DNA from 3 places in the Thalassospira indica genome. Region 3 is predicted to be linked to each of the others. Evidence: predicted binding sites of a transcription regulator. Region 3 holds the regulator's gene; each other region holds the start of a gene.
What was found. The regulator LexA, encoded in region 3, represses DNA repair genes until DNA is damaged. The targets are predictions, from matches to a motif close to ATGTTCTANTTTGGTTC.

Region 1 (3,262 bases), 890 kb from region 3:
GTTGGAATGATCAATCAGATCAATCGTCGTTGACCGGTTCGTCTTCGCTCATATTGGTCATGGCTTCGGCGATCAGACCGGCACTCTCGCGAATGCTGTTTTCGATCTCCTTGGTCATTTCCGGGTTCTCGCGCAGGAAGCTCTTGGCGTTCTCGCGGCCCTGACCGATACGGGTCGAGTTATAGGAGAACCAGGAACCGGATTTCTCGACGATGCCGGCCTTGACGCCAAGATCAAGGATTTCACCCATCTTGGAAATGCCTTCGCCATACATGATGTCGAATTCGACCTGCTTGAACGGCGGGGCCATCTTGTTTTTGACGACCTTGACACGCGTCTGGTTACCAACGACTTCGTCGCGGTCCTTGATCTGACCGATACGACGGATATCCAAACGGACCGAGGCATAGAATTTAAGCGCGTTACCACCGGTGGTGGTTTCCGGGCTGCCGAACATCACACCGATCTTCATACGGATCTGGTTGATGAAGATGACCATGCAGTTCGAACGCGAGACCGAGCTCGTCAGTTTACGCAGTGCCTGGCTCATCAGGCGGGCCTGCAGACCAACGTGCGTATCGCCCATCTCACCTTCAAGTTCGGCGCGCGGGACAAGGGCAGCAACCGAATCGACGACCAGAACATCAATCGCGCCAGAACGCACCAGCGTATCGGCGATTTCAAGGGCCTGTTCACCGGCATCAGGCTGGGAAATCAGGAGTTCGTCGGTATTCACGCCAAGCTTGCGGGCATATCCCGGGTCAAGCGCATGTTCGGCATCGACAAACGCACAGGTGCCGCCAAGCTTCTGGGCTTCGGCAACCGTGTGCAACGCCAGCGTGGTTTTACCCGAACTTTCCGGACCATAGATTTCGACGATACGGCCACGTGGCAGACCGCCAATGCCCAGTCCGATATCAAGACCGAGCGAACCGGTTGAAATGGCTGAGATATCAACGGCGCTTTCCCGCTGACCCAGCTTCATAATCGAACCTTTGCCAAATGCCCGTTCGATCTGCCCAAGGGCGGCTTCGAGTGCCTTCTGCTTATCCATAGTATCCTTATCCACCAAATGCAGCGCGGTCTGAATCATTGCTCGAACTCTCTTATTCCACAGGGCCGGGTTGGATGCAACGCAGGCGGTTCCCCGGACCTATAATGCGGAACGCCACCGCTAGACTGTTTTGCCTGTTGCCGCAGCCTGCCACTGCGTTCTTATCGACAAAACAACTGAGAACATAATGCGAACACTCTCATAAAAATTCGGATGTTGCAAGTTTGTTCTCATTGCGTCGAGCAGAACTTTCAGAGAACAGACGCATCAATCGCCCGCCCGACAACAGCGGGACGTGCGGTTAGTGACGGTTTGGCAATGCTATCAGGTGGTGATTTTAAGATGTTCGTGCTTGTGCGCATGTCCATGATGATCATCGCCATGATGATGGCTTTCGACATGCAGTTCGCCGGGCACGGTATAAAGCTGCCCGTGGCGGACACCGGGCTGTGCCAGCACCTTGTCGGCAAAGGCACGGATTTCCGAAAGCCGCCCAAGCAATGTCACGCTTTCAAGGCAGGTATCATGATCGATATGGAAATGCACCGTGGAGACCGTCAGATTGTGGTGTTCGTGCTGGGTGCTCATCAGGCGTGATGCCAGCATGCGTTCTTCGTGATCATAGACATAGTTCAGAACTGCAATCCCGACCCCGTCGGCATTGTCTTCGAGCTTGGTATTCTGAAGCTTTTCACGGATCAGATCGCGAAATCCCTCGGACCGGTTGGTATAGCCCCGGTGATCAAGAAACGCGTCAAACGCCTCCATCAGATCGTCTTCAATCGATACGGTCACGCGGGTCATTTTGACTACCTCTCACAATCAACGGCTTCACGAGTATGATCTTTTTTGAAAAGTTCACATCCGCTCATGGTTCTTCCATAAAAACAATTTCCCAAAGGAACGCAAATGTTTCAACCAAAGTTCGCAGCAAGCATGGTAATTGGTGCCGCAACGCTTCTGATCGGCCTGTCGGCAAACGCCCATGAATTCATCGCAAGCCAATCGCCTGCAACGGCGAAGCCGGGCGAGAACGCGACACTTATCCTTGATTCGACCCATCAGTTCGGCCTTCCCGAAGAAGCAGAAGGCGAAAAAGATGTCCGTGCCACGCTGATTACCACAGATGGCAAGAACGACATTGCGATTTCCGTCAATGACGATGCCCCCAATCTGATCGGCACGTTTGAGATCCCGGAAAATGCAGCCTGGGCTTCGGCACACCGCTTGGGTGTTGTCTGGTCTCAAACGCCTGATGGCTGGCAGGCAGGCGGTGCCGACCAACATCCCGACGCCCTTGCATCGACCCGCTATGAAAAGTTTGCCAAGCTTCTGGTTGGCGGCGAAAGCACAAGTGATTTTGTCACCACACCGATTGGCGACACGCTTGAAATCGTTCCGCTGAGCGATCCGCGCGACACCAAAATTGGCGATGATGCCGAGTTCCAGATTCTTCTGAATGGTCAGCCTTTGACGACGTCGGTTCTGGCAACCTATGCCGGATTTACCGAAACACCATCATCCTGGGCCTATGCCACCGAAACGCTGAGCACCGAAAATGGCAGCGGCATCGCCAAGGTCCGGGTTTCCGCGCCGGGTTTGTGGATTGTACGTGTTGCCGCTGACTTGCCCGATGCCGAAGAAGGCGTTGGCAACCATAACATTCGCGCCACCCTGTCCTTTGCCGTCGATAAATGATGATGGCACGGACCGCTTTTTACCAATTGTCCGTTCTGATGGCCCTGCTGATTGCAGGGCCATTGGCCACATCTGTCCCGGCGTTTGCACATGGTGCCGGTTGGCAGATTGAGGACACCGGTAACACCAAAACCTATCGCTTCGGATATACCGACGGCTCCCCCATGGCCTTTGCCGAGGTTGTTGTCACAACCAAGGACGGCAAGGTCTGGCAAAAGGCGCGCACGGACCGGATCGGTCAGTTTTCCCTTGGACTTGGCGGCACACCGGTACCCGATGCGCCAAGTGAACTCCACATCAAGGTGGCCGATGGCATGGGGCATGTTGTGCAATTGACCTATCAGCCAACCGATACCACCGCCGACACAGTCACGCCGGGGGGCGGACAGACAGCTGCTGTGTCGTCAGTAACGGCCATACAAGGTACACCCGCATTGTTTGATTTGCCGATTTGGGCAAGCATCCTGTTTGGCTGCAGCATCCTCACGAACCTGTTTGGCGGGCTTTTGC
Region 2 (3,262 bases), 200 kb from region 3:
TGTTACCGGTGCTGCCTATCGCGAACTCGTTTCTGCCTGCAAGCAGGACGGTTACGCCCTTCCCGCCGTCAACATTACGTCTTCAAGCACGATGAACGCTGCCCTTGAGGCTGCTGCAAATGCCGGTTCTGACATTATCATTCAGCTTTCGAATGGTGGTGCACAGTTCTTCGCCGGCAAGGGCATCAAGGACGCTGCTGCGGCCCGTGTTCTCGGCGCTGTATCTGCTGCGCGTCATGCACAGCTTTTGGCCGAACATTATGGTGTTGCTGTTGTCATGCATACCGACCACGCAAACCGCAAGTTTGTGCCATGGGTCGATGAAATGCTGAAATGGAGCGAAAAGGCCTATGCCGAAACCGGCAAGGCGCTTTACAGCTCTCATATGCTGGATCTGTCCGAAGAATCCGTTGAAGACAACCTCGCGACCTGCGAGACCTTCCTGAAACGGATGTCCGCCATCGAGATGAGCCTTGAGATCGAACTGGGCGTCACCGGTGGTGAAGAAGACGGTATCGGGCATGAGCTTGATACCTCGGTTGAGGAAATCGATCCGCGTCTTTACACCCGCCCGGAAGAAGTCGAAGAAGCTTATCGCCGTCTCTCGCCGCTTGGCCACTTCTCGGTCGCGGCCGCATTCGGCAACGTGCACGGCGTTTACAAGCCCGGCAACGTAAAGCTCCGTCCGGAGATCCTTCTGGAAAGTCAGAAATACGTGGCTGAGAAGCACGGTCTGGGTGATCGCCCGCTCGACTTCGTGTTCCACGGCGGTTCCGGTTCGGAAAAAGAGAAAATCGAAGAAGCTGTCAGCTATGGCTGCTTCAAGATGAATATCGATACCGATACCCAGTTCGCCTATGCCCGCCCGGTTGGCGAGTATGTCGAAGCCAACGCACGTGCGTTCAAGTATCAGGTCGACCCGGAAACCGATCAGCCATACAAAAAGCAGTATGACCCGCGCGTCTGGATCCGCGAAGCTGAACTTTCGATGGCCGCACGCCTTGAAGAAGCTTTCAAGGACCTTGGCGCAACCGGCCGTACGGTTACCAAAGCCTAAGCCTGATCAAAAATCTGACCGTTCCGGTCACAGGATTTATGAAGCCCGCCGGTCTTGTTCGGCGGGCTTTTTCGTGGCTCTGTCATGCATCGGGTTGTTAATTGCGGATCTCCTGACAAATACTGACAGGAACTGTCAGGGGTGCGCTTGCGTATAGCTTACGGCTCCTCTATACACTTTCCGAACAATTCAGGAACAAAAGGCCCGACATGCTGACGAAAATCTCGGTTCGCGGTGCGAAAGAACACAACCTTCAGAACATTGATGTTGAACTGCCGCGCGATTCCCTTGTGGTGATTACTGGTCTGTCGGGATCAGGCAAAAGTTCTCTGGCCTTTGATACGATCTATGCCGAAGGTCAGCGCCGCTATGTCGAAAGCCTGTCGGCCTACGCGCGTCAGTTCCTTGAACTGATGCAAAAGCCTGATGTCGAGTATATCGATGGCCTGTCGCCAGCCATTTCCATTGAACAGAAAACAACTTCGAAAAACCCGCGTTCGACAGTCGGCACCGTGACCGAGATTTATGACTATATGCGTCTTCTCTGGGCACGTGTTGGCATCCCCTATTCTCCTGCCACGGGTCTTCCGATTGTCAGCCAGACTGTGTCTCAGATGGTTGACCGCGTGATGGAGATGGAAGAAGGTACGCGTCTTTACCTTCTGGCGCCGATCGTGCGTGGGCGCAAAGGCGAATACAAAAAAGAATTGCGAGAACTTCGGGCCCGTGGTTTCCAGCGTGTGAAAATCGATGGCGAAATGTATGACATCGATGAGGCACCGGAACTGAACAAAAAGCTCAAACACGATATCTCGGTCGTGGTTGACCGTCTGATCGTCAAGGAAGGTATTTCCACCCGTCTGGCGGACAGTTTTGAAACGGCTCTCGAGCTTACCGATGGGATTGTCCTGACCGAAGATGCCAAAACCGGCGACACCACGGTATTTTCAGCAAAGTTCGCCTGCCCGGTTTCCGGGTTCACCATCGAAGAAATCGAACCGCGTCTGTTTTCATTCAACAACCCGTTTGGCGCCTGCCCGGCCTGTGATGGATTGGGCACCCAAATGGAATTCGACCCTATGCTGGTCGTGCCCGATGAAAGCAAGACACTCGAAGGTGGTGCCGTCGCCCCATGGGCCAGCACGACATCGAAATACTATCTCCAGACTCTGAAATCGGTTGCCAAGCATTTTGACTTCAAAACCAATGTGCCGTGGGAAAAACTGCCTAAGAAAGCGCAGGACATTATCCTGTATGGTTCGGGCGATGAAGAAGTCACTGTCACGTACGATGACGGGTCGCGCAGCTACAAGGTCTCACGACCGTTTGAAGGCGTCATTCCCAACATGTCGCGCCGCTGGCGTGAAACCGACAGTCAGTGGGCACGTGACGAGCTGTCGAAATACCAGATGGTGTCAAATTGCCCGACCTGCGCGGGTAAGCGCCTGAAGCCAGAAGCGCTGGCCGTTAAGGTTGATGGCTGCGACATTTCTCAGGTGACGGAACTTTCGATTGCCAAGGCTGGTGACTGGTTCCTTGCCCTTGAAGAAAAACTGAACGCAAAAGAAACCGAGATCGCGCGCCGTATCCTGCGTGAAATCAATGATCGCCTGCGCTTTCTGCGTGATGTCGGTCTTGATTATCTTTCAATGTCGCGGACATCAGGCACCCTTTCCGGGGGTGAAAGCCAGCGTATCCGACTGGCATCGCAAATTGGCTCCGGCCTGACAGGTGTCCTGTATGTGCTTGATGAGCCATCCATTGGCCTGCATCAACGCGACAATGATCGCCTGCTTGAGACACTCAAACGCCTGCGCGATCTTGGCAACACGGTTCTTGTCGTTGAACATGACGAGGATGCCATTCGTGCGGCCGACTATGTCGTCGACATGGGCCCAGGTGCTGGCATTCATGGTGGTCGGATTGTTGCCGAAGGGACCCCCGAACAGATTCAGCAAAACCCGGACAGCCTGACGGGCAAATACCTTGTCGGGGTTGAACAGATTGCAGTGCCAAAGGAACGCCGTAAGGGCAATGGCAAGGCGATCACGATAAAGGGTGCCACGGCCAATAACCTGCAGGGCATTGATGTTGATTTCCCGCTGGGCAAGTTCATCTGTGTGACCGGTGTCTCTGGCGGCGGCAAATCAAGCCTTGTCATCGAAACGCTGTATAAGGCGCTGGCGAAACGGATGCACAATGCCC
Region 3 (3,262 bases):
AACCGCAACCTCAAAACCATGGAAACCAGCCTCACCACGACCGAGGAACTGGCAGGCATGGTCGGCGATGATCGGTTGCTGGTGGCCGAAAGCGGCCTGTTTACCCCGGACGATTTGGCACGCATGGCAAAGGTCGGCGCTGAGTGCTTCCTGATTGGCGAAAGCCTGATGCGCCAGGACGACGTCGCAACCGCCACCCGCAACCTGCTGGGCCTTGCGGCCTGATCAATACTGGACAGAACCAATGGCAGACAAGCTTTCCCATATTGATGCCGGTGGCAACGCGGTGATGGTCGATATTTCGGCCAAGGCAGAAACTGCGCGCACCGCCATTGCCAAGGCCCGGGTTCTGATGTCTTCCGAAACCGCCAATCTGATTGCCGCGCGCGGCCATAAAAAGGGCGACGTTCTTGGCATCGCCCAGCTTGCCGGGATCATGGGGGCAAAAAAGACCCCCGATTTGATCCCGCTTTGTCATCCCCTGCCCTTAACCTCGGTGACGGTGGATCTGGAACTTGCGACCGACGCGGATGCCGTCGATATCACCGCCACCTGCAAGACGACTGGCAAGACCGGTGTCGAGATGGAAGCCCTCACCGCTGCCTCGGTTGCGGCGCTGACGGTTTTTGATATGTGCAAGGCAGTGGATAAAAGTATGAGGATTACCGATCTGCGGGTCACCCGGAAAGAAGGTGGCAAATCGGGGACCTTCGTCGCGGACTAGATTCCGTTCTGTCCAGCACGGCCACTATTCACATTTTTTGAACAGTTGCGCTGATTATTCGATTTTATCGTTTAATCGCACAGAGCCGCTTGACCCGCGAAAAGAACTAAAGTAGAACATTTATGTATCCTTTTTGTTCTTTTTACAGGTTCGGGAAATATCATGCTGACGCGCAAGCAATATGAGTTGCTGGTCTATATAGACAATTACCTTCGCGATCACGGGATTTCGCCCTCGTTCGATGAAATGAAAGAGGCCCTGAACCTTAAATCCAAGTCCGGCATTCATCGCCTGATCACAGGCCTTGAGGAACGCGGCTTTATCCGCCGCCTTGCCCATCGTGCGCGCGCGCTTGAAGTCGTACGATTGCCCGAAAACAGCGATGATGACGCCCCGGAAACGCCAAGCAATGTGACCTCGCTTGCCAGTGTGCGAAAGGCCGCCCACCGGCCGACCACGGTGCCAACCGCCTTCTCCGAGGCCGGGGAATCCGTTGGTCTGCCACTCTATGGCCGGATTGCTGCCGGTACACCGATCGAGGCCCTTCGCGATCAAACGACCATGGTACAGGTTCCCGCCGCCCTGCTTGGCGCCGGCGATCACTATGCGCTTGAAGTATCGGGGGATTCGATGATTGATGCCGGTATTCTTGATGGAGATACCGTCCTGATCCAGCGCTGCGAACAGGCCCATGACGGCACGATTGTGGTGGCCCTTGTCGATGACGCCGAAGCCACGCTTAAGCGCCTGAAGCGTGGCCGTGGTGAAGTTCTGCTGGAACCGGCCAACGCACGCTATGAAACCCGCGCCCTGTCGCCGGACCGTGTGCGCATTCAGGGCCGTCTGGTCGGGCTGCTGCGTCAGTACTGATTGCTTGCGCGAAGTTATCAACCACAAACGCCCGGCGCGCACGCCCGGGCGTTTTTTTTGAGTGAGATCAGGCTCTTATCGCCCTGCTCTGCCGCCGATGATGATCCATGGCCAATTGCCGGCTTCAGCGCGGACGGTGTTGATGACAGGCTTTTCATCTGGCTTCGATGGCAGCTTGATCGCAACGCCACCCTGCCACCACAGAACGTCATCATCAATGACCATGCGCGCGCCAGAGGCCTGACAGGTGGTGGGCAAATCTGTTTGCAGGCTGACAATGATATCTGCATTACGGCAGGCATAAAACGGATTGGCAATCCGACTTGCGACAATAATCCGTGACTGAACGATGTTAGCGCTAACATCAAGGGAGCATGGGTCGTTCTGGCAGGCCTGTACGCGGCTTTGTTCGTGTTCGGGGCGAATGCCAAAGCGGCTCATCCAGATGCCTTTTTGAAAATCATTCAGCCGCGATGAGGTATGCAGGATACCGGCATCGCGATCATAGACAGCCCAGCTTTCGCGGTCGCCCGATATCAGGATTTCGGGTTCTTTGTGAAGCACCTGAAAGATGATGGCGGCAATAATCACCGGGAGAACCGGCACGATCATCGCCTTGTCACGCCAGATGACGATCCAGGCCAGGGCAAACAGCCCCAAGGCAACCGTCAGCATATCAAGTCCCGAGACATACCAAAGCCCCCAATCCTGTGCGGCAACCAGTTCGGCTGTTTCCAATAACACCGTCAAACCCGGCTTCATCGCGGACAGTGAGAGCCCCGATAACCCAATCGGCACAAGCGCCAGCGTTACGACAATCCATGGCATGACCCAGAATGCCATGACCGGAATGGCGACCAGATTGGCGAGTACGCCCAGCATCGAAATACGGCCAAAATGATAACCGATGATGGGAGCGGTCACGGCCGTCACAATCAGACTGGTCAGCAGCAAACCGGCAAGATAAAGACCGACACGCTCATACCATGACAGCATCCCCTGCCGATCCAGCCAGCGTCGCCCCGGACCGTCATAAAACGCAACAAGTGCGCCAACGGCGGCAAACGAGAGTTGGAAGCTAGCCCCAAGTGCCGCGTCAGGCCGAATGACAAGCACAATGATCGCGGCCACACCCACAAGGCGCAACGATATGGCACGGCGATCCAGCAGGAGTGCCAGCCAAACCACAAGCAACATGACAAAGGCGCGCTGGGTCGGGATGGTTGCCCCGGATAATCCGAGATAGGCAAGCCCCGCCAGCATGGCCGCCATCGCCGCCCATTTCTTGATCGGATAGCGCAAGGCTATTTGAGGAATGGCGGCCAACCCGAACCGGATCAGGAAAAATACCGTCCCGCAAAGCAACCCCATATGCAGACCGGAAATCGCCAGCAGGTGCGCAAGGCCGGATTTGCGAAGGTTATCGGCAATATCCGGGGCAACCTCGCCGCGCTCGCCAATGATCAGCGCCTTGGCAATGCCGGTTTCGGGACCAGTCATCTCATCACTGATGACAGCTGAGATATATTGACGCGCCTTTTCAATACTCCCCAACAATGTGTTGTTATTTATATCTTTTTGAGTTTCCAGAACTTCGAATTGTCGCCCAAAGACAAAGCCGGATGCGGCAATATTGCTGAAATACAGGTTGCGTGAAAAATCCGGGTC

Region 1: a site for LexA is predicted at 1,268-1,284, ahead of recA (recombinase RecA). Genes of this name have one in related genera too.
Region 2: a site for LexA is predicted at 1,240-1,256, ahead of uvrA (excinuclease ABC subunit UvrA). Genes of this name have one in related genera too.

The regions. Positions count from the first base shown of each region.
Region 1 covers NZ_CP031555.1:3,660,536-3,663,797, forward strand. Annotated here, with positions in the region: gene recA (recombinase RecA) at 20-1,093, opposite strand; gene nikR (nickel-responsive transcriptional regulator NikR) at 1,379-1,858, opposite strand; gene DY252_RS17215 (DUF4198 domain-containing protein) at 1,964-2,752, shown strand; gene DY252_RS17220 (hypothetical protein) at 2,779-3,262, shown strand, end outside.
Region 2 covers NZ_CP031555.1:2,564,538-2,567,799, reverse strand. Annotated here, with positions in the region: gene fbaA (class II fructose-bisphosphate aldolase) at 1-1,057, shown strand, start outside; gene uvrA (excinuclease ABC subunit UvrA) at 1,267-3,262, shown strand, end outside.
Region 3 covers NZ_CP031555.1:2,769,197-2,772,458, forward strand. Annotated here, with positions in the region: gene trpC (indole-3-glycerol phosphate synthase TrpC) at 1-225, shown strand, start outside; gene moaC (cyclic pyranopterin monophosphate synthase MoaC) at 245-724, shown strand; gene lexA (transcriptional repressor LexA) at 887-1,594, shown strand; gene DY252_RS13130 (ComEC/Rec2 family competence protein) at 1,670-3,262, opposite strand, start outside.